4 regions of the Aquitalea sp. ASV15 genome follow, and region 4 is predicted to be linked to each of the others. Evidence: predicted binding sites of a transcription regulator. Region 4 holds the regulator's gene; each other region holds the start of a gene.
What was found. Region 4 encodes FNR, which switches genes on or off when oxygen is low (the NO sensors DNR and NnrR bind a similar motif). Its sites were predicted from a motif close to TTGATNNNNATCAA; they were not measured.
Positions count from the first base shown of each region.

Region 1 (5,757 bases), on a different contig from region 4:
TGCTCCTGCCCATGCTGGCCGCGGCCACTGGCTGGCAGCGCTATTGGCCGCTGGAGCTAGCGCCGCTGGCCGCTCCAGCCGGCAGTTTGCTACTGGCCTATGCCTGCTGGCTGTTCTGGCGTAGCCAGCATGATTTGCTGCTGCAAGCTGCCGGAACGCTGCAGTGCCAGAGCGGTGTGTACCGGCGCATCCGTCATCCCCTGTATGCAGCGCTGTGGCTGGCGGCGCTGGCGCAGCTGCTGCTATTGCAGGATGGGCTGGCCGCCAGCGGTGTGCTGGCCTTGCTGCTGTGTTACCGCGGCAGCGTTCGGCGCGAGGAGGGTGAAATGCTGCGGCGCGCCGGACCTGCCTATCGCCTGTATATGCAGCAAACCGGCCGTTTGTGGCCGCGCGGGCTGGCGGCATGAAGCCGCTGGCCCGCAGCCTGGTCCGTATAGCGTTCAGGGCTTGCCAGTCAGGTTGCCCAGCATGGTGTTGATCTCCGCTGGGCGGTACAGCGGTGGGCCGCTGCGATAAACGTGCAGCCTGCCCTGTTCGACCAGACCCACTTCCAGCTGCTTGCTGGCTGGGTCCAGCAGCAGATAGGCCATCTCCTCGCCGCCCTGATGCGCTTTGTTGCCGCTGACAAACAAAAGCTGGTCCTTGCCCAGTGGACTGCTGACCTGCATGTTCTGCAGGAAGACCGGCATCTTCTTGCCCAGTAGCTGACGCAGTGCTTCGGCTACCGCACCTTGTTGATAGAGGCCGATATCCGCCGGATAGCTGCCCACTTTTGCTTCCAGCTGCTGCCATTGCAGCGCATTCGTCGCTTTCCCCATTCCCTGTTGCACCGCCGATACCGCAAGCCCCAGAGCCGGATTGTCCGCCACCAGTTTGGCGGCTTGCTGCCGGGCTTCACCGGCGGCTGCGCTGGCCTGTTGGCGCAGTGTTGCCAGCGGTGCGCTGGCATCGCCCAGTGTGGCATGTGCGGTGCTGATGGCGGCCGAAGCTGCCTGCTGCGCCACGTCACTTTGCTGCTGGGTACAGGCGGTGACCGCAAACAGGCTGGCGAGCAGGGTGGCAAGGTGCGATTTGTTCATGGTTATTCCTGATACTGGACTGAAGTACAGAGTGTCGGCTTGCCGCTTGGTTCCCGTATGGCGCTTTGCACCCGCAGCGTGGATATTTGTTGACAAGCATTGTAGTAAAACTACTTATCGCGCAGAGTGATGTTGTCGGTTGTGCGTATTGGTCTCAATGCAATATTCGAAAACGAACATTTTTGTTTTGCAATTATTGCTATGCTTCGCTGGTGCCTGAGCATTTGCCGCAGGGTTTGGCTGGTGGGGGATCACGCTGTTGCTGCCGCGCATGCTGCACTGGTACTGCGTGTGTGTATTTTAATTTTCTGTAATTTATTGAAAAGTAACAATAAAAATGACTTTTGGCGCCATGTTTGGGCAAGGGGTAGGGGGTGGGTACTGGCAGAATGTCCGGCTGTGATGAACTGCCATGGTGGAGCTTGATGTACATCAATAAGCTGCTTTCGATAGTGAATGTAGTATTGTTTCTGTAGGGGCAAGTTTTGGACTTCAACTCAGGAGGTGGTCATGGAAGCGATTGCTCACAATGCCGTACAGGCTGACCCGTGGCGGGGCTTTACTGCCGGCAACTGGCAAAACCATGTCGATGTACGTCAATTCATTCAGCTGAATTATCGCCCCTTTACCGGCGATGCCTCTTTCCTGGCTGGTGCCAGCGAACGCACCCGCAAGCTGTGGGATGTGCTGGGCGAACTGCTGCGGCAGGAGCGGGAAAAGGGTGTGCTGGATGTATCGGCTGATCGTGCCACCTCCATCACCGCGCATGACGCCGGTTATATCGACCAGTCACTGGAACTGATTGTCGGCCTGCAAACCGATGCGCCGCTCAAGCGCGCCATCATGCCCAATGGTGGCTTGCGCATGGTGGAAGCCGGACTGGCTGCCTATGGCTTTACGCTGGACCCGGTGATCAAGGAAGTCTGGAGCAAATACCGCAAGAGCCATAATCAGGGGGTGTTCGATACCTATACCCCGGAAATCCTGGCTGCACGCAAATCCGGCATCATCACCGGCCTGCCGGATGCCTATGGCCGTGGCCGCATCATTGGCGATTACCGCCGTGTCGCACTCTATGGCACGGATTTCCTGCGCAAGGAGCGTCAGCAGCTGTTCCACGAGCTGGATGATGCCGTATTCACCGAAGACGTGCTGCGCCAGCGTGAAGAGTTGTCCGAACAGTTCCGTGCGCTGGACGAATTGCGCCAGATGGCGGCCAAGTACGGCTTTGACATCAGCCGCCCGGCGGTGAATGCCCGCGAGGCGGTGCAGTGGACCTACTTTGCCTATCTGGCTGCCGTGAAAGAGCAAAATGGTGCGGCCATGTCACTGGGCCGCATCGCCACCTTCCTCGACATCTATATCGAGCGCGACCTGGCCGCCGGTGTGCTGAGCGAGGAGCAGGCGCAGGAGCTGATTGACGATCTGGTGATCAAGCTGCGCATCGTGCGTTTCCTGCGCACCCCGGAATACGATCAGCTGTTCTCCGGCGATCCGACTTGGGTCACCGAATCCATCGGCGGCATGGGCGAGGATGGCCGCACCCTGGTGTCGAAAAACAGCTTCCGTTTCCTCAATACCCTGTACAACCTGGGGCCGGCGCCCGAGCCGAACCTGACCGTGCTGTGGTCGACCAGCCTGCCGCAGGGCTTCAAGGACTTCTGCGCCAGGGTTTCCATCGATACCAGCTCGATCCAGTACGAAAACGATGATCTGATGCGCCCATTGTGGGGCGACGATTACGGCATCGCCTGCTGCGTATCGGCCATGCGAATCGGCAAGCAGATGCAGTTCTTTGGTGCGCGTGCCAATCTGGCCAAGGCCATGCTGTATGCCATCAATGGTGGCGTGGACGAAAAGAGCGGGGCGGTGGTGGCCCACGGTTTCGCCCCGATCACCGACGATGTGCTGGACTTTGACACGGTGATGGCCCGCTTCGACAAGATGATGGACTGGCTGGCCGCCACCTATGTGAAAGCCCTCAACTGCATTCACTACATGCATGACAAGTACGCTTACGAGCGCATCGAAATGGCGCTGCACGACCGCGACATCCTGCGTACCATGGCCTGCGGCATTGCCGGCCTGTCGGTGGCAGCGGATTCGCTGTCGGCCATCAAGCATGCGCGCGTACATGTCATCCGCAACGAAGCCGGCCTGGCAGTGGATTACCGCATCGAGGGCGACTACCCCGCCTATGGCAATAACGATGATCGCGTCGACAGCATGGCGGTGTGGCTGACCGAAACCTTCATGAACAAGATCAAGGCCCAGCCGTATTTCTACCGTAATGCCACACCCACCCAGTCGGTGCTCACCATCACCTCCAATGTGGTGTATGGCAAGAAAACCGGCAACACCCCATGCGGTCGCCGTACTGGCGAGCCGTTTGCGCCGGGTGCCAATCCGATGAATGGCCGTGATGTGCATGGTTTTGTTGCGGCCGGCGCTTCGGTGGCCAAGCTGCCGTACTCCGCTGCGCTGGATGGCATCAGCTGGACGGCATCGGCTACCCCGGATGCGCTGGGGCATACTGCGCAGGATCGCATCGCCAATCTGTCGCATTGCCTGGATGGCTTTGCCGCCGCCGGTGGCTTCCATGTCAATGTCAATGTGTTCCGGCGCGAGACCTTGCTGGATGCCATGGAACACCCCGAGCTGTATCCGCAGCTGACGATCCGCGTGTCGGGTTATGCGGTCAACTTCGTCAAACTCACCCGCGAACAGCAGCTGGATGTGATTAATCGTACCTTCCACGCCAGCCTGTAATCGGCTATCAGGCCACCCGTGGAGGTATGGCCCGCTCACCAGCCCTGGCTGGTGGGCGGGTTTTTCGTCAGGAGTGATTCATGTTGCAGCACAGCGTGCAGATGCCGCTTGCCGCAGGGCAGCCCACCGGCTACCTGCATTCCACCGAGAGCGGTGCCGGTGTCGACGGCCCAGGCATGCGTTTTGTCTTTTTCATGTCCGGCTGCCAGTTCCGCTGCCAGTACTGCCACAACCCGGACACCTGGAAGCTGCACGCCGGGCGTCAGTTGACGCTGGATGAGGCGCTGGCCGAGCTGGCCCCCTATGCCGGCTTTCTCAAGTTTGCCGGCGGCGTCACCATCTCCGGTGGCGAACCCCTGATGCAGCCGGAGTTTGTCGGTGCGCTGTTGCGGGCCATCAAGCAGCGTTATGGCCTGCATACTGCGCTGGACACCCAGGGCTTTCTGCATGCGGGCATCAGTGACGACTGGCTTGCAGCGGTGGACCTGGTGTTGCTGGACATCAAGCACAGCGATCCGGCGCGCTACCAGTTGATTACCGGCCAGCCGCTGCAGCCGACACTGGACTTTGCCCAGCGTTTGCAGCGCCTTGGCAAGCCCGTCTGGCTACGCTATGTGCTGGTGCCGGGGCTGACGGATGGCGCCGACGACATCAGCCGTCTGGCTGATTATGTGGCAGGGCTGGGCAGTATTGTGCAGCGGGTGGAAGTGCTGCCTTTTCACCAGATGGGCGCGGCAAAGTGGGCGGCACTGGGCATGGCTTATCCGCTGGCAGATACGCCCACGCCGGATGCGGCGGCAGTCGCCGCGGCGCGGGCCTTGTTTGCCGCCCGCGGACTGACCGTGTGCTGAAATCGCCGGCAGACGTAGCCAGGGCGAGGTTTTAAAGTCGCAGGCTATCTTTCCGAAACGTCTGATAGGTATTGTTTTACCACTGCGGATAATACGACGGGTGAGTCATTGACCAACCCAGAAAAGATTGTCCGAAGTGATGAAAAATGAATTTTCCAAAGCCGGCAAATATGGCGCAAACCTCTCGGCCCGGGTTATCAGCGAGCAGATCAGCACCCTGATCGACCGTCTGTCCAAAAAGGGTCAGTGCATCGTGATCTGGGAAAAGGAGCGTCTGCTGTTCTGCTCCATGGATAGCCGTAATGCCCAGCGCTATCTGGCCAAGCCCACTTGCCTGGGCGTTTACGATGCTGATGTCACCTTCTGGGACGTGCAAAAAGACCTGAAAGAAATCTTGCAGCGCGCCTAGTCGACAGCCGCTGGCGGCCAGCATGCCGGCCGGCGGCATGATTGTGATTTACCCGCATGGCCATATCCGGTACAGTCCGCCTTTTCCATCGTCAAGGCAGGCCTCTGACCGGAGGGCTGTCCGCCGTCCGTCGCGCGGATCCTGCCCTCATGCCGGACTCCATGCACTACACCATTTTCGATACTCCGCTGCTGCGCGACTTCATGCGCGCTCTGTCCATCATGCTATTGCGCCTGCGCGGCTGGCGCATTGAAGGCAATTTCCCCGATCTGCCCAAATACGTATTGATCGCGGCACCACATACCAGTAACTGGGATTTCCCGCTGACGCTGGGCGTGTGTTTTGCCTTGCGCGCCAAACTGTACTGGATGGGCAAGCACACCTTGTTCTGGGGGCCGCTGGGCCCGGTGATGCGCTGGCTGGGTGGCATCCCGGTCATGCGTAGCCGCAGCAACTCGCTGGTGCAGCAGATGGTTACGGTTTATCAGCAGTCGGAGCGGCTGGTGGTGGCCATTCCGCCGGAAGGTACCCGTCAGCGGGTGAAGGAATGGAAAACCGGCTTTTATCATATTGCCTGGGGTGCGCAGCTGCCGATTGTGCTGGCGTATATGGATTATGCGCGCAAGGTGTGCGGCTTTGGTCCGGTATT
Region 1 covers NZ_JAELTZ010000006.1:110,113-115,869, reverse strand. The annotation lists gene JHD64_RS04255 (DUF1295 domain-containing protein) at 1-407, shown strand, start outside; gene JHD64_RS04250 (hypothetical protein) at 441-1,079, opposite strand; gene pflB (formate C-acetyltransferase) at 1,590-3,848, shown strand; gene pflA (pyruvate formate-lyase-activating protein) at 3,929-4,699, shown strand; gene JHD64_RS04235 (hypothetical protein) at 4,839-5,108, shown strand; gene JHD64_RS04230 (lysophospholipid acyltransferase family protein) at 5,258-5,757, shown strand, end outside.
Region 1: pflB (formate C-acetyltransferase) is a predicted target of FNR. The motif match lies at 1,502-1,515, and genes of this name have one in related genera.

Region 2 (5,757 bases), on a different contig from region 4:
CCAGCGCGGGCCGGCGGTAAAGATAAAGCCGGTCATGAACAAGGGGAAGATGCCGTACAGCATCAGCAAGGCATGCGCCATCACCGCAGGAATCTGCGGCGTGATGATATGTGGGCCTAGCCGCGATGCCAGTTCGGCAAACCAGGCGGCAAACAGCAACAGGGCGCTGAGCATGCCCAGCAGAAAAGCCAGGCGGTGCGGTGCGCGCAGCAAGGCGGGGGGAAGTGTGTCAGGCATGATGGTCGGGCTCGCAGAAGGTGGTAGCCCAGTATCGGTGGCGGTCGTGCAAGGCGGAATGATTCTCGTCAAGAAAATCCGGCCGCGCGCGGCGGCTGCGGCAGCAAGGCTGTTGGCCGCTCAGCGCGCCGCCGCCGCAGGCAGTGCACGCCGCACCGCCTGGTAGCGCTGCGCGATGTTCCCACCCAGCCACAAGGCATAAGCCGCCAGCGCCAGCGTGGCCAGGGCAAACAGCAGATGAAAACGGGCGGGCTGCCAGCACCATAGCGTGCCGGCCAGCAGCCATAGCAGATGCAGATGACGCAGCCGCAGCTGGGCGGACTCGGGCAGGAAACCATGGGTGGAGGGCAGCAGGCCGCGTGGCGGGTTCAGCCGCTTCAAGTGCAACCAGGCCAGAAACGGCAGGATCTTGCCCAGCATGGCCAGCGTGGCTCCCAGGCCGGCGCCGCCCAGCCACCACAGCCCAGCCAGCAAGGGCAGGCTCGGCCATATTGTCCATCCAGCGCATAGCCAGGCGGCCACGCAGCCTAGCAGCAGGCAGGCGAGGACCGCCTGCCATTGCCACCACAGCGGATCAGCCGGCCGCCGGCTTTGCCGCAGCAGCTGCCAGGATTGCACGGCATAAAGCAGTACTGGAATCAGCAGCAGGCTGGCGGGCAGCCACAATTGCGCTGGCCAGAACAGCAGGGCCAGGCTGCAGCCAAGCAGCAAGATCAGCACGCTCCGCGCCGTGCTCAGCATCCAGGCCGGATAGGGCGGAGTGATCAGGAACAGCGGAATCACGGTCTGGCTGACGGCCAGCATCAGCAGCAATAGCCAGCCCATGGCCGCCCACAGTACATGGCTGTGCAGCAGCGGCAGCCAGGGCAGGGCCAGCCGGCCGCTCAGGGTCAGCACCAGGCACAGCCCGAGCGCGGCGGCGACCAATAGTCCCAGCAGTGCCAGCGCCATGCCGCGGCTGCTGGCATCGCGCGCCGGGCTGTGGGCCAGCCCATGCAGGCCGTGCCAGGCCAGGCGGAGGATGGCCGCACCCAGCAAGACTGCCGCCGCCTGCAGGGCGAGTGGGGAAAAGCCATGCAAAAAGCCGCCCACCAGCAAGGTGGTTCCCAGCTGCCAGGGCAGGAAAATGCCCAGCAGCAGGCGGCCTGCGCGCCGTGCTGCCACGGCGCTGGCCACCGCCAGCATTTGCAGCAGGGCACCGGCCATGATGTTGCCCAGCACGCCCAGCGCCAGAACATGGGTCAGCGCCAGCAGCTGCGGGTGGTAGCGGTTGGCCGCCAGCATGCCCGCAGGCAGCAGCAGCCCTCCCAGGGCCAGCAGCCACAGCATGGCTGCGCCAAAAAAGCTGGCAGGCAGCCAGATGGGGGGCGCGTCGTCGTAGGAAAGCCAGGCCTGGCTCATGCCTTGCTGATGTACAGAATCACCCCGCCATCGCCGGACAGCTCGAAGCGGTAGGCAATGCCCTGGGCGGTGAGCATGGGCAGCAGTGGCGTGGGGTGGTGCGGCAGGATCCAGGCCAGGGTTTGCTGGTCTTGCAATTGCTCGGCGGCATCCAGAATGATTTCCATCGGCGCGGGGGCTGCCAGGTGGCGCAGGTCGACCGGGCTCATGCGCTGACTCCCGGCCGCACCATCTGCTCAAAGCCGGCAATGTGCTGGCGGCACATGGGATAGAGGATGTTTTCTTCTTTCATATTGTGCTGCTGGGTGAGGATGAGCAGGGTTTCGGCGTGGCCCAGCCAGGCGCTGGCATCGCTGGCCAGCAGCGCGTCGTCCATGTCCTGCAGCAGCAGGCGGATTTGCTGGTGTTCCTGGCGCATCACGGCGGTGGGGCCGCTGTACATGCCGGTGGCAGCCTCGAAAGCCGGGAACAGCTGCTGTTCTTCCAGCTGGAAGTGTTGCTCCAGATCGGTGGCCAGGCGCAGGCAGGTCTGGCCGGCGGTGGTCCAGTCGCCGTGACGTACCGCCTGTTCGGCTTGGGCAAGAATGGCGTCGCAGTCACGATGCTGCTGGGTCAGGCAGGCTATGGCATTCATGGGTGGTGTCCTGTGTGGCTGGGGCTGACGGTAAAAGCGCAGTATGCGGTGCGGCGGCGGCCCGTTTGAATGACACGGATCAAGAACTTGCCGCTGCAGCTTGCCCGGCCATGGCGGCCTGCAGCTTCTGATGCAGGGTGACGATCTGCCCGATCACCAGCAGGGCCGGGGCCGTGATGCCTTCCTGTTCGATCAGGGTGGCCAGCGTCTGCAGGCTGCCACACAGGCAACGCTGCCGCGCGGAGCAGGCATGTTCCACCACGGCAACCGGGGTGTCGGCCGCCCGGCCATGCGCCAGCAGCTGACTGGCGATGCTGGCGGCCTCGCCCAGCCCCATATAGACCACGATGGTCTGCTCGGGCGTGCAGTGGCGGGTCCAGTCCAGCGTCTGCTGCCCCTGGCGGCGGTGACCGGTGACCAGGCTGCAGCCCTGGGCGTAATCGCGATGGGTGAGCGGCAGGCCGGCACTGGCGGCGGCCCCCAGCGCGGCGCTGATGCCGGGGACCACTTCACAGGGAATGCCGGCGGCGGCCAGCGCTTCCATCTCTTCGCCGCCGCGGCCGAACAGCAGCGGATCGCCCCCCTTCAGCCGCACCACGCGCTGGCCTTGCCGGGCCAGGCTGACCAATAACTGATTGATGTCGGCTTGCGGCAGGGTATGGCGGCTGGCGCGTTTGCCCACGCAGAGGCGTGCGGCCGTGGCGGGGGCCAGCGCCAGAATGCTGCTGTCCAGCAGGTGGTCGTACAGCACCACATCCGCCTGTTGCAGGCGCTGCAGCGCGCGCAGGGTGAGCAGGTCGGCGGCACCCGGCCCGGCACCCACCAGGGCGACGCTGCCAGGCCGGAATTCAGCGCCGGGAATGACGGGTTTTTCTGGCGGCACCAGGGGCGTGTGCAGGGCTTGATACGGGCTGTTCATGCAGGCTCCTTTGGCTGGGCCTTGGCTGGAATGTTGCCAGTGTAGGTAGGGAGGGGGCCGGAAATCGTTGATTCGAATCAATGCTGTCGGGATGTCCGAAACCGTACATTTCGCCGCAAGTGCCGGGCTTGCCGGTACACGCAATTGAGGAGGACGTGATGAGCGCGAGCTTCACCAAATCGACGGCCCGCAACATCTTTTACGGTGGGTCGGTTTTCTTTTTCCTGATTTTCCTGGGGCTGACCGTGGATACCACCCTGGCGGTGCCCAGCCATAACGCCAAGGCCCAGCTGACCGATGCCGCTGTGCGCGGCAAGAAAATCTGGGAGACACGCAACTGTGCCGGTTGCCACACGCTGCTGGGCGAGGGGGCGTTCTTTGCGCCGGAGCTGGGCAATGTCTATGTGCGCCGTGGCCCGGAGTTCATCAAGGGCTGGATGAAGGCGATGCCCACCAATGTACCGGGTCGGCGCCAGATGCCGCAGTTCAACCTGAACGATGCCCAGCTGGATGATCTGGTGGCCTTCCTGAAGTACAGCTCGCAGATCAATACCAATAACTGGCCGCCCAATATCGAAGGCTGATCCGCAGTGCGATCAATTGCTTCCGGAGAAAACACATGAGTAATGCAACCGTGGCAGCACTGCCCGCCAGCAAGGCGACAGTGAATGACCAGATAAAATACCGCTCGCAAGCAGTGGCCAAGCCCTATTTCGTGGCGGCCATCGGCCTGTTCATCGGCCAGATCCTGTTTGGCCTGATCATCGGCCTGCAGTACTTCAAGGGCGACTTCCTGTTTCCCGCCATTCCGTTTGGCACCGCCCGCATGGTGCATACCAATTTGCTGATTGTCTGGCTGCTGTTCGGCTTCATGGGCGCGGGCTACTTCCTGATCCCGGAAGAGTGCGAGCGCGAGCTGTACAGCCCGAAACTGGCCATCATCACCTTCTGGGTATTCCTGGTGGCCGGTGCGCTGACCATTCTGGGCTATCTGGGCCTGCCGTATAACGTGCTGGCCCACCTTACCGGCAACGACCTGCTGCCCACCATGGGGCGCGGCTACCTGGAGCAGCCGCTGATCACCAAGGTAGGCATCGTGCTGGTGGCGCTGTCCTTCCTGTTCAACCTGTCGATGACCCTGCTGTCCGGGCGCAAGACCAGCATCAGCATCGTGATGATGCTGGGGCTGTGGGGCCTGGCGATTTTCTTCCTGTTCTCTTTTGTGAACCCGAACAACCTGGTGCTGGACAAGTATTTCTGGTGGTGGGTGGTGCACCTGTGGGTGGAAGGCGTGTGGGAACTGATCATGGGCGCCATGCTGGCTTTCGTGCTGGTGAAGGTGACCGGCGTCGACCGTGAAATCATTGAAAAATGGCTGTACCTGATCATTGCCATGACGCTGATCACCGGCATCATCGGTACCGGCCACCATTATTTCTGGATTGGCACGCCGGGCTACTGGCAGCTGCTGGGCTCCGTCTTCTCGGCGCTGGAACCGGTTCCCTTCTTCATGATGACGGTGTTCGCCTTCAATATGGTCAAGCGGCGCCGGCGTGAGCATCCCAACCAGGCCGCCACGCTGTGGGCGCTGGGTACCGGGGTGATGTCTTTCCTTGGGGCCGGGGTATGGGGCTTCCTGGGTACGCTGTCGGTGGTGAACTACTACACTCACGGCACCCAGCTGACTGCGGCACATGGCCATATGGCGTTCTACGGTGCTTACGCCATGGTGGTGCTGACCATGATCTCCTACACCATGCCACTGCTGCGTGGCCGTGAAGCCAACAGTGCCGCGGCGCAAAAGCTGGAAAAGACCGCCTTCTGGGTGATGACGCTGGCCATCGTGGGGATCACCCTGTCGCTGACTGCTGCCGCGGTGACCCAGGTGTCGCTGCAGCGCCTGTCCGCCGCACCGCTGTCCTTCATGGAAACCCAGCAGCACATCATGCCGATGTACTGGGCCCGTTTCGGCTTTGGCCTGTGTTTCTTCACTGGCCTGATGATGTATGTCACCAGTTTTTTTGTCACCGGCAAACGTGAAAGCTGAGTAGCGGCTATCCGTACCGATCTTGAGGCGGCTTGCGGGCCGCCTCTTTGTTTTGGAGGCAGAGATGAATGGACAAAGTCTGGAACTGACCGCAGCGCCGCCCGCGCGCCATATACCGGGTGACCTGGCCATGTGGTGTTTCATCCTGGCAGAGCTGGCGGTGTTTGGCGTGTTCTTCCTGGTGTACGGGGTATATCGCCGGCAGCAGCCGGCCTTGTTTGCCGAGGGCCAGTCGCATCTGGCCTTGCTGCTGCCCACGCTCAATACCCTGCTGCTGATCGCCGGCAGCGCCTGCATGGTGGCCGCGGTGAAGCGGTTTGCCCTGGACCGGCAAGCTGCGGCGCGCCGGGCGCTGCTGCTGGCCATGGTGTTTGGCAGCGGTTTCCTGCTGTGCAAGCTGTATGAACTGGCGGGCAAGTTCATGGCCGGCATCAGCCTGTCCAGCAATGATTTCTGGATGTTCTACCTGTCGCTCACCGTGTTTCATTTCCTGCATGTGGTGCTGGGCATGGTGATTGT
Region 2 covers NZ_JAELTZ010000033.1:38,396-44,152, forward strand. The annotation lists gene JHD64_RS14585 (NnrS family protein) at 1-237, opposite strand, end outside; gene JHD64_RS14590 (hypothetical protein) at 358-1,638, opposite strand; gene JHD64_RS14595 (DUF2249 domain-containing protein) at 1,635-1,847, opposite strand; gene JHD64_RS14600 (hemerythrin domain-containing protein) at 1,844-2,272, opposite strand; gene cobA (uroporphyrinogen-III C-methyltransferase) at 2,352-3,191, opposite strand; gene JHD64_RS14610 (cytochrome c) at 3,350-3,775, shown strand; gene JHD64_RS14615 (cbb3-type cytochrome c oxidase subunit I) at 3,811-5,238, shown strand; gene JHD64_RS14620 (cytochrome c oxidase subunit 3) at 5,303-5,757, shown strand, end outside.
Region 2: cobA (uroporphyrinogen-III C-methyltransferase) is a predicted target of FNR. The motif match lies at 3,259-3,272, and genes of this name have one in related genera.

Region 3 (5,757 bases), on a different contig from region 4:
GGAAATAGCCCATCACGCGGGTCCACACTTCGCAGCGGGTACGCAGGGCCGGGTCGAGTTGTGCGGTGCTGATGACCTGGGGGTGTCGGGTTGGGGTTGTCATGGTGTTCTCCTGTTAAGGGACGGGTGAAAGCGTGTCAGCCTCAGCTGGCGGCAGTGGCTGCCATGGTGCGGACCAGCAGTTCGGCATCGCACTTGGGGCAGTATTCGTGGTGGCCGCTCAGATAGCCATGCTGCGGACACACCGAGAAGGTGGGGGTGACCGTGACATAGGGCAGCCGGAAGCGTTGCAGCGAGCGGCGCACCAGCTGCTTGCAGGCTGCGCTGCTGCTGATCGCCTCACGCATATACAGGTGCAGCACGGTGCCGCCGGTATAGCGGCGCTGCAGCGGCTCCTGGTGGCTGAGCGCGGCGAAGGGGTCGTCGGTATGGCCGGCGGGCAGCTGGCTGGAATTGGTGTAGTAAGGCTGGGCGTCCGTGCCGGCCTGCAGGATGCCGGGGTAGCGCTTGCGGTCTTCGCGGGCAAAGCGGTAGGTGGTGCCCTCGGCCGGGGTGGCTTCCAGGTTGTACAGATGGCCGGTGCTTTCCTGCATTTGCACCATGCGCGCACGGATGTGGTCGAGCAGCTCCAGCGCCAGCTGCTGGCCATGGGCGGTGGTGATGTCGTCGGCATCGCGGCTGTAATTGCGGATCAGCTCATTGATGCCGTTTACGCCGATGGTGGAGAAGTGATTGCGCAAAGTGCCGAGATAGCGCCTGGTGTAAGGATAGAGGCCATCGTCCATCCAGCCCTGTACCCGCCGGCGCTTGATTTCCAGGCTGTCGCAGGCCAGGGCCAGCAGGCGGTCGGTTTCGGCCAGCAGGCCGGCCCAGTCGCCGCGAAAGCGGTAGCCCAGCCGCGCGCAATTAAGGGTGACCACGCCTAGCGAGCCGGTCTGTTCGGCACTGCCAAACAGACCGTTGCCGCGCTTGAGCAGTTCGCGCAGGTCCAGCTGCAGCCGGCAGCACATGGAGCGCACCATTTGCGGCTCCAGATCGGAATTGAGGAAGTTCTGGAAATACGGCAGGCCGTAGCGGGCCGTCAGCTCGAACAGCAAATCGGCATTGGCGCTGTCCCAGTCGAAATCCGGGGTGATGTTGTAGGTGGGAATGGGAAAGGTAAAAGCCCGGCCATGCGCGTCGCCACTGGCCATCACCCGCAGAAAGGCGCGGTTGATGCGGTCCATTTCCGGCTGGCAGTCGCCATAGCAGAACGGCATTTCCTCGCCGGCAATCAGCGGGATCTGTTCCGCCAGGTCGGCCGGGCAGCGCCAATCGAAGGTGAGGTTGGTAAATGGTGTCTGCGTGCCCCAGCGCGAGGGCACGTTGAGGTTGTACACAAACTCCTGCATGGCTTGCTCCAGCTGGGCGTCACTCAGGCCATCGCGCTTGATGAAGGGGGCCAGGTAGGTGTCCACGCTGGAAAAAGCCTGTGCGCCGGCCCATTCGTTTTGCAGGGTGCCCAGAAAATTCACCATCTGCCCCAGCGCCGCGCTCAGGTGGCGCGGCGGGGCCGATTCCACCCGGCCCGGCACGCCATTGAAGCCTTCGTGCAGCAACTGGCGCAGCGACCAGCCGGCGCAGTAGCCGGCCAGCACATCCAGATCATGCAGGTGGAAATCGGCCTCGCGGTGGGCCTGGGCCACTGCCGCCGGGTAGATGCCATCCAGCCAGTAGTTGGCGGTGAGCTTGCCGGCGGCATTCAGAATCATCCCGCCCAGGCTGTAGCCCTGGTTGGCATTGGCAGAGACGCGCCAGTCGGCGCGGCTGAGGTATTCGTCCAGCGTGGCAAGCGGACTGACCATGACAGGTTTTTTCATAACAATATGTAGTGCCTTGAAATTTTCAGACACTATATATTGATTTTTAGCGCAGCAAAGTCACAGCTGGAAAAGGCTTGATGCGGATCAAGTGCCGCCCGCGCCGGCCGCTTGCACCAGGGTGGCGCCGGTTTTTCATGCTGCTGTCTTGTAGGGATTGCCCTACAGGACTACAGCATTTTTCCTGACAGTAAAATCCGCAGCCCCCCGATACCCCTGCTGTCATCCACTTTTTACAATTCAGTCATCACCATTTAAACAGGAGTGGTCATGGCTGAAACGAACGCAAGCGACATCCTGGTCCGCTTCAAGAACGTACAAAAGAGCTACGACGGCGAGACCCTGATCGTGAAGGATCTCAATCTGGATATCCGCAAGGGCGAATTCCTGACCCTGCTGGGTCCGTCCGGCTCCGGCAAGACCACCAGCCTGATGATGCTGGCCGGCTTTGAAACCCCGACCGCCGGCGAGATCATGCTGGGCGAGCGTTCGCTCAACCGCGTACCGCCGCACAAGCGCGATATCGGCATGGTGTTCCAGAACTACGCGCTGTTTCCGCACATGACCGTGGCCGAGAACCTGGCTTTCCCGCTGAAAGTGCGCGGCATGGACAAGACCGACGTCACCGAGCGCGTCAAGCGTGCCCTGTCCATGGTGCAGCTGGACAAGTTTGCCAACCGCTACCCCGGCCAGATGTCCGGTGGCCAGCAGCAGCGCGTGGCCCTGGCCCGTGCCCTGGTTTTCGAACCGCAACTGGTGCTGATGGACGAGCCGCTGGGTGCGCTGGACAAGCAGCTGCGCGAACACATGCAGATGGAAATCAAGCATCTGCACGAACGGCTGGGCGTGACCGTGGTGTATGTGACCCACGACCAGAGCGAAGCGCTGACCATGTCCGACCGCGTGGCCGTGTTCCATCAGGGTGAAATCCAGCAGATCGACAGCCCGCAAGGCCTGTACGAGCATCCGCGCAATACCTTTGTCGCCAACTTCATCGGTGAAAACAACCGCCTGCACGGCAAGCTGCTCAGCCGCGATGGCGAGCGCTGCACCGTGGGCCTGGAAAACGGCGAGCGCGTGGAAGCCATGGCCATTCACGATGCCGCCCCCGGCGCACCGGTATCGCTGTCCATCCGCCCGGAACGCATCAAGCTGAACGTGGCGCAGGAGCAAAACCGCTTCTCCGGCCGCGTGCGCGAATTCATCTATCTGGGCGACCACGTGCGCATCCGCATGGAAGCCTGTGGCAACTCCAGTTTCATCGTCAAACAGCCTATCGCCACGCTCGACCCCAAGCTGGCCGTGGGCGATGTGATTTCGCTGGGCTGGAATGTAGAACACGTAAGAGCGCTCGATCCCGTCGAACTGGCCGAGTGAGTGCGTGCGAGTGAGTAAGGTGTAGCTGTAGTCCTAAAACAATAGGAGATCTATCAAATGAAGAAATGCATGAAAGCTCTTTCGCTGGCCGTGGTTGCTGCTTGCTGTGCTCAGAGTGCCCTGGCCGGTGACCTGACCGTGATTTCCTTCGGCGGCGCCAACAAGGCTGCCCAGGAAAAGGCCTACTACGCCCCCTTCACCAAGGCTACCGGCATCAAGGTAGTGGGCGGCGAGTACAACGGCGAAATGGCCAAGGTGAAAGCCATGGTCGACACCAAGAGCGTGTCCTGGGACGTGCTGGAAGTGGAATCCCCGGAACTGGCCCGCGGTTGCGATGAAGGCATGTTCGAAAAGCTGGACTACAGCAAGATCGGCAACAAGGCTGATTTCGTACCGGGCGCTGCCCAGTCCTGCGGTGTGGGCATCTTCGTATGGTCGACCGTACTGGCCTACAACGCCGACAAGCTGAAGGTTGGCCCGACCAGCTGGAAGGATTTCTGGGATGTGAAGAAATTCCCGGGCAAGCGCGGCATGCGCAAGGGTGCCAAGTACACCCTGGAAGTAGCGCTGATGGCTGACGGCGTGGCACCGAAGGACGTGTACAAGGTACTGGCGACCCCGGCCGGCGTGGACCGCGCCTTCAAGAAGCTGGACCAGCTGAAGCCGAATATCCAGTGGTGGGAAGCCGGCGCACAACCGCCGCAGTACCTGGTATCCGGCGACGTGGTGATGAGCTCGGCCTACAACGGCCGTATCGCCAACACCCAGAAGGAAGGCAAGAACCTGAAGATCGTCTGGAACGGCGGCATGTATGACTTTGATTCGTGGGCCATCCCGAAGGGCTCGCCGAACAAGGACGCTGCGCTGAAGTTCATCGCTTTCGCCAGCAAGCCGGAAAACCAGAAGGTGTACTCGCAGAATATCGCCTACGGCCCGACCAACAAGAAAGCCGTGCCGCTGCTGGACTCGAAGCTGGTGGCTGACCTGCCGACCGCTCCGCAAAACATCAAGAGCGGTGTCGCCGTGGATGTGGCTTTCTGGGCTGACTTCGGCGAATCGCTGGAACAACGCTTCAACGCCTGGGCTGCCAAGTAAGCAGCTGCAACACGCATGACTGCTGCCGGCTCTTTTATATCCGGCAGCAGGTCCGCCCCCTCGGGGGTTCATCCCCAGGGGGTTTCACCCCTTACCTGATCCGGAGCCGGAAGAATGACCGCTTCCTCTGCACCCACCACCGCTGTCGCAGCCACCCTGCCGGAGGCCGGCCGTTCGCTGAAACAGAAGCTGGCCCGCGCCGAGCGCATGAACAAACTCAAGTCCCAGCTGCTGATCCTGCCGCTGGTGCTGTTTATCCTGCTGGTATTCGTGCTGCCCATTACCAGCCTGTTATTCAAGAGCGTCAACAACCCGGAAGTGGTGGACGCCATGCCGCACACGGTCAAGGCCATCTCCAGCTGGAGCGGCCGCGCCCTGCCGCCGGAAACCGTGTATGCCGCGGCAGCACAGGACATCCAGCAAGCACACGATGACCAGAAGCTGGGTGACCTGGGCAAACGCCTGAACATGGAAGTGGCCGGCTACCGCAGCCTGCTCAACAAGACCGCCCGTGCCCTGCCGATGGACCCGGCCCCGAAATCCTACAAGGACGCGCTGACCAATCTGGACGAGCGCTGGGGTGACCCGGCCTACTGGCAGGCCATCCGCCGCAACACCAGCAGCCAGACCCCGTTCTACCTGCTGGCCGCCATGGATCACCGCATCGATGATCTGGGCGAAATCAGCCGCTCCGCCCCGGACCAGGCCATTTACCTGGACATCTTTACCCGTACCTTCTGGATGAGCCTGGTGGTGACCGCCATTGCCCTGGCCCTGGCCTACCCGCTGGCCTACCTGCTGGTCAACCTGCCCACCCGCACCAGCAACCTGCTGATGATCCTGGTGCTGCTGCCGTTCTGGACTTCCGTGCTGGTACGGGTTGCCGCCTGGATCGTGCTGCTGCAATCCGGAGGCCTGATCAACTCCACCATGCAATGGCTGGGCCTGATCGATCATCCGCTGCAACTGGTATTCAACCGCACCGGCGTGTACATCTCCATGGTGCACATCCTGCTGCCCTTCATGATCCTGCCCATCTACAGCGTGATGAAAGGCATCTCCCCCAGCTATATGAAGGCTGCCATCTCGCTGGGCTGCCACCCGTTTGCCAGCTTCTGGCGCGTGTACTTCCCGCAGACCGTGGCCGGTATCAGTGCCGGTGCGCTGCTGGTGTTCATCCTGTCCATCGGCTACTACATCACCCCGGCCCTGCTGGGTAGCCCGAACGACCAGATGGTGAGCTACTTCGTCGCCTTCTATACCAATACCTCGATCAACTGGGGCATGGCTACCGCACTGGGCGGCCTGCTGCTGGCCGCCACCATGATCCTGTACATCGTTTACAACTGGCTGGTAGGCGCCAAGAGCCTGCGCCTGGGCTAACCCTCACCCTTCACGGAGACATAACCATGCTGAACCCGACCAT
Region 3 covers NZ_JAELTZ010000006.1:159-5,915, forward strand. The annotation lists gene nrdD (anaerobic ribonucleoside-triphosphate reductase) at 1-103, opposite strand, end outside; gene JHD64_RS03740 (ribonucleoside triphosphate reductase) at 144-1,859, opposite strand; gene JHD64_RS03745 (ABC transporter ATP-binding protein) at 2,130-3,236, shown strand; gene JHD64_RS03750 (ABC transporter substrate-binding protein) at 3,306-4,331, shown strand; gene JHD64_RS03755 (ABC transporter permease) at 4,446-5,714, shown strand; gene JHD64_RS03760 (ABC transporter permease) at 5,741-5,757, shown strand, end outside.
Region 3: JHD64_RS03740 (ribonucleoside triphosphate reductase) is a predicted target of FNR. The motif match lies at 1,937-1,950, and genes of this name have one in related genera.

Region 4 (5,757 bases):
ACCGCGCCAGTACAGCCTGTCCGATGCACCGGGCCAGGACTGGCTGCGCATTTCGGTGAAGCGTGAGGACGAGCGGGATGAGGCACCGGCCGGCAAGGTGTCAGGTCAATTACACACGGCATTGCAAGAGAACGACATCCTGCAGGTATCGCCGCCATTTGGTGATTTCGTGCTGCATCAGGAGCGGGACACTCCGGTGGTGCTGATCAGCGCCGGCGTCGGCCAGACCCCGCTGCTGTCCATGCTCAAGCATCTGCTGGCCAGCGGCAGCCAGCGGCCTATCCGCTACCTGCACGCTGCCCGCCATGGCCGGGTCCATGCCATGAAACAGGAAGTCGGCCAGCTGGCGGCGCAACACCCGCAGCTGAACAGCACGGTGTTTTATGAATGCCCGCAAGACATGGACCGGCTGGGCCAGGACTACCAGCGCGCCGGCCGCATCGATGCCGCGGCCATCCGCGAGCATGCCCTGCTGGCGGATGCCGACTACTACCTGTGCGGCCCGGTAGGCTTCATGCAGCAGCAGCAGCGCCAGTTGCGGGGGGCCGGGGTCGAGGCCGCGCGCATCCACATGGAAGTATTCGGCTCCAATGCCATGGCCAGCGACTGATTGCCCCTTGCAGCAGCTTTGTCCCAGCGCATTGTGAGGGTGGGCCGTGCGGAGTATCCTGCGCGGCACCGCCCTTACCCTTTTTGCCCATGCAACTGAACCGTTTCACCGATCTGGCATTGCGCGTGCTGATGTATCTGACCCACCGCGATCGCGAACAGGCCGTCACCATCAGCGAAATCGCCGAGCGCTTTGCCGTATCGCGCAACCATCTGGTCAAGGTGGTGCATTTCATGGGACAGCAAGGCTGGCTGAACAACAGCCGTGGCAAGGGTGGCGGGCTGGCGCTGGCGCAGCCGCCCGAGCATTACCGGCTGGGCGGCATCATCCGCACCCTGGAGGGCAATGCCGCGCTGATCGACTGCGCCACGCCCCCTTGCGCCTTGCGCCAGGATTGCCGTCTCAAGTCGGCGCTGGACGTCGGCCTGCAAGCCTTTTTCACGGTGCTGGATGGTTATTCCCTGCGCGATATCGTCGCCAGCCCCACCGGAGAGGCGATTATTCGGCTGCACCGCCAGCAAAATCAGCCCGTCTCGCCGGAAAGCCCGGCGGCAGACTGAGCCGGACAGCGTGATTTGTTGTAAAAAACCATCACTTTTCAAACAAAAAGCCCGCGGTCAGCGGGCTTTTTTTCAGGCTTTTTTTCAGGGTTTCCCCTTGGAAAAACAGCAATCAGCGTGGGGTCAGATGGTCTTGGAATAGCGTGCCTTGGTTTCCCGCTCGCGCAGGTGGCGGTCAAACAGCATGGCGATATTGCGAATCAGGAAGCGCCCTTTCGGTTCGACCATCAGGAAATCGCCGTCAAAAGTCAGCAGACCCAGCTTGTGATATTCGCGGATGGCCGGCAGTTCGGCAGCAAAGTATTCGGCGAAATTGATGCCGTGCACCTGCTCGACGGCCTCCACCGACAAGGAGAAGCGACACATCAGCGCCTGGATGATGCCACGGCGCAGGATGTCATCCTGATCCAGCACCATGCCACGCATCACCGGCAGACGTCCCTCGTCCAGTGCAGCGTAATAGCTGTCCAGGTCTTTTTCATTCTGGCTGTAACAGGGGCCGACCTTGCCGATGGACGACACGCCAAGGCCGATCATGTCGCAGTCGGCATGGGTGGAATAACCCTGGAAATTGCGCTGCAGGCGTGCCTGGCGCAGGGCGATGGCCAGGTCATCTTCCGGCTTGGCAAAGTGGTCCATGCCGATGAAGACATAGCCGGCATCCGCCAGGCTTTTTACCGCGTCCTGCAGGATGTCCAGCTTGGTGCTGGCCGCCGGCAGGTCTGCCTCGTTGATGCGCCGCTGCGGCATGAACACCGTGGGCAGGTGGGCATAGTTGTACAGCGCCAGCCGGTCCGGGCCAATGGCAATCACCTTGTCCAGCGTGGCTTTCAGCGATTCCCGCGTCTGCAGCGGCAGGCCGTAGATCAGGTCCACACTGACCGACTTGAAACCGGCCTCGCGGGCGGCATCGATCACTTCCAGCGTCTCGGCCTCGCTCTGCACGCGGTTTACCGCCTGTTGCACCTGCGGGTCGAAATCCTGGATGCCCACGCTCATGCGGTTAAAGCCCAGACGCGCCAGATGGTGCACGGTCTCGCGCCCCACCTTGCGCGGATCAATCTCAATGGAATATTCTCCCTCCGGCAAAAAATCGAAGTGAGTACGCAGCATGCCCATCAGCCGGTCCAGCTGTTCATCGGACAGGAAAGTGGGGGTACCGCCACCGAAATGCAGCTGGATCAGCTTTTCGCGGCAGCCCAGTGTGGCGGCCACCAGCTTGATTTCTTTTTCCAGGTAGTCGAGATAGCGATCGGCGCGGCTTTTGTCTTTGGTAATGATCTTGTTGCAGCCGCAGTAGTAACATACCGTGTTGCAGAACGGTATATGAACGTACAATGATATTGCGTTCTGATGCATGCCCAGGTGGCGTTGCTTCAGCCAGTGTTTATAGTCTTTCTCCCCAAAGGCCGGGGTAAAACGGTCGGCAGTCGGGTAAGAAGTGTATCTTGGGCCAGAGCCATCAAGACGTTCGATCAATGCTCGGTCGAACTCACAGTGGGTGGGCGAAAACGGATGGGTGGTGTGCATGTCGTCGGGTATTGATAGTCAAACGTCAGGTGGACTGGTAAATTTGCGGAAAACGTGTGAATTCCGCTTTGACAAGGGTCAAGCTTCTTTACAGGGTTGTACAAAACACTCGATGTCTGACCAAAACCAACACACTATTCACGCACTGAAGGTGTCCTGCTCCAACTGCAGCCTGCGCGAACTCTGTCTGCCCATCGGACTGAACCGCGACGAAATGACGCAGCTGGACGCCGTGATCCGTCAGAGCCGCCGCCTCAAGCGCGGCGAATACCTGTTCCGCAGCGGCGAGGGCTTCAAGTCCCTGTTCGCGGTGCGTACCGGTTTCTTCAAAACCAGCGTCGCCAGCCAGGACGGTCGCGAGCAGGTCACCGGCTTTCTGATGTCCGGCGAGCTGATGGGCCTGGATGGCATTTCTTCCAATGTGCATGGCTGCGATGCCATTGCACTGGAAGACAGCGAAGTCTGCGAACTGCCCTTCAACCGCATGGAAAGCCTGGGGCGCGACATTCCCAGCCTGCAGCACCACTTTTTCCGGCTGATGAGCCGCGAAATCGTGCGCGACCAGAACGTCATGCTGCTGCTGGGCAACATGAAGGCGGAAGAACGCCTGGCCGCCTTCTTGCTGAACCTGTCGCAGCGCCTGTCCACCCGCGGTTTTGCCGCCAATGATTTCATCCTGCGCATGAGCCGCGAGGAAATCGGCAGTTTCCTCGGCCTGAAACTGGAAACCGTCAGCCGTACGCTGTCCAAGTTCCAGCAGCAAGGCTGGCTGAGTGTCGATCACAAGCACATCCAGCTGATCAAGGCCGATGCCCTCAAGGACCTGATCGCCGGCTGCACCCACGCCAACGGCGTCTGACGCTAGCGCTCATCCGGCACACCGCAGCCCTGCTTGCCAGCAGCCTGCGGTGTTTTTGCATAGTGCGCAGTACTGGCGTGGCCGACAATTCGTCTGAAGACCTAGTCCGGGCGACCTAGCCGCCCGCCCAGCCCTACCAGCGCCCCACCAGCATGCCTGCAGCCAGCAGCTCGCCCAACTCCATGGCGCGCTCCCGGTGTTGCGGCAAAACCTCACCCTGCGCCAGCAAGGGCGGCAGTACCTCCTTCCAGCCATAGCCACAGGCAATGCGCCGCATGGCCTGTAGCGCGCCCAGTCCGTCATTGCCGGCCGACACCAGCATCAGATAGGGCAGCCCCTCGGTCTTTCCCTGCGCCGGGTAATAGGTGCGATCAAAAAAATCCTTCACGTTCCCCGCCATATAACCGAAGTTCTCCGGCGTAGCCAGCACGATGGCATCTGCAGCCAGCAAGTCATCCAGCCCGGCCTCAGCCGCGGGCAGGCGGTGGATGTGCAGTTCCGCGCACAGCGGCAACAAGGGCTGACACAAGGCGTCGACCAGTTGCAGGGTGTGGCCGGTCTGGCTGGCATACACAATCAGCAGTTGCTTCATCGGTGGAGAGTCCGGTCTATGCTGGCCAGCAAATCCTGCAGCCGCTGCTGCTGCGGCCAGCCCGGCGGCACCACAAAGCCGCGCGCCACTTCCTCCCAGCAGCCATCCCCCACCGGCAGCAATTCGGCCACCAGCTGCGGCACCGCAGCCTGCAGCAGTTCCTGGCGCAGGCTGTCCTGCTCGCGCACCCCCTCCTCCGCCAGCCGCGCCGGAGCCAGCCAACCCAGCCGTGACAGCCACACCCAGCGCGATCCTGCGCTTGTGCTTGGCCAGGGCTGCTGCAGCGGGCTGAGCCAGCCTTGCAGCTGATCTGCGCTCAGCGGTGCGGCCGGGATGGCCGGCCGGTCGGCGTAGAAGAACCAGCCGGCCAGGCGTGCCGCGCTGGCACAGCCGGCAAAGCCCGGCGGCAGGACACGGGCGGCGGCAGGGTGGCTGGCCAGTTGCAGTTGTTCCTGCAGTTTGGCGGCCTTGAGCACCCAGGCATCGCGCAGGCTGGGGCCGACCAGCGTGTCCGCGCCATGCCCCAGTTGCAGATAGAATTTGCTGGCGGTTTCCACATGTAGCGGCACGCCATGCAGCCGGATCAGAAAATCGAATTCGCCGATGGTGCGGCCTGCGGCATCGCGCACCGGCACATTGGCCGCCACCAGTTCGATATGCGGCGCCAGCCGGAACCAGAAAGCCAGCAGGCGCTCGGCATAATGGCCAAGCCGCTGGCATGGCTGTTGCGCCAGCCAGTGCTCAAGCGGGCCTGGATCCTGCTGCAAGGCTTGCAGCAGATCCTCTCCCTGCTCCCCCAGCAACTGCGCGGGTGACAGATTGCTGCCACTCTCCCAGGGCGCAGGCGAGGTGAGCAGGAAAGCCAGATCACGCAGCGCCGGCTGCGTGTAAGGCAGATGAAAGCTGCGTTCAGGCCGTGCCGTCGTGCTCATGGCCATCTGCCACGCGCTGGATCTGTTTCATCAGGCCACGCAGGATGTCGACTTCATCGCGCAGCATGCCGGACCGGTTGAACAGGGCGCGCATGCGGCGCATCAGCCGTTCGCTGTTGCGGCGGCGGTAATAGCCGATGGCTTCCATGGTCTGGTCCAGATGCTGGCAGAAGCCTTCCACCTCGCCCAGGCTGGCGGTTTCGCTTTCCGGGCGCAGGTATTCCACGTCAACACCGGTATGGCTGAACAGCTCGTAGGTCATCACCTGTACCGCCATCGCCAGGTTGAGCGAGAAGTAATCCGGATTGCCGGGGATGGTGACCAGGCGGTTGCACTGCTCCACTTCCTCGATGGACAGGCCGAAGGTTTCATTGCCGAATACCAGCGCCACCTGCTCGCCATCACGGGCGCGGGCTACCAGTTCCGGCGTGGTTTCGCGCGGGGTGGACAGCGGGGTGGTCAGCTCGCGGCGGCGGCTGGTCAGCGCGCAGGCCACGGTGACGTCGCTGAGCGCTTCCGCCAGGCTCGCCACCACGGTGGCGCTCTCCAGCACATCCACCGCACCGGAGGCCAGCGCATTGGCCTCATCGCTGGGAAACACCTTGGGTTCCACCAGGTACAGCCGGGTCAGACCCATGGTTTTCATGGCGCGTGCGGCCGAGCCGATATTGCCC
Region 4 covers NZ_JAELTZ010000016.1:26,680-32,436, forward strand. The annotation lists gene hmpA (NO-inducible flavohemoprotein) at 1-610, shown strand, start outside; gene JHD64_RS09195 (Rrf2 family transcriptional regulator) at 700-1,170, shown strand; gene hemN (oxygen-independent coproporphyrinogen III oxidase) at 1,294-2,700, opposite strand; gene fnr (fumarate/nitrate reduction transcriptional regulator Fnr) at 2,813-3,559, shown strand; gene JHD64_RS09210 (flavodoxin family protein) at 3,693-4,151, opposite strand; gene JHD64_RS09215 (DUF1853 family protein) at 4,148-5,083, opposite strand; gene JHD64_RS09220 (RNA methyltransferase) at 5,061-5,757, opposite strand, start outside.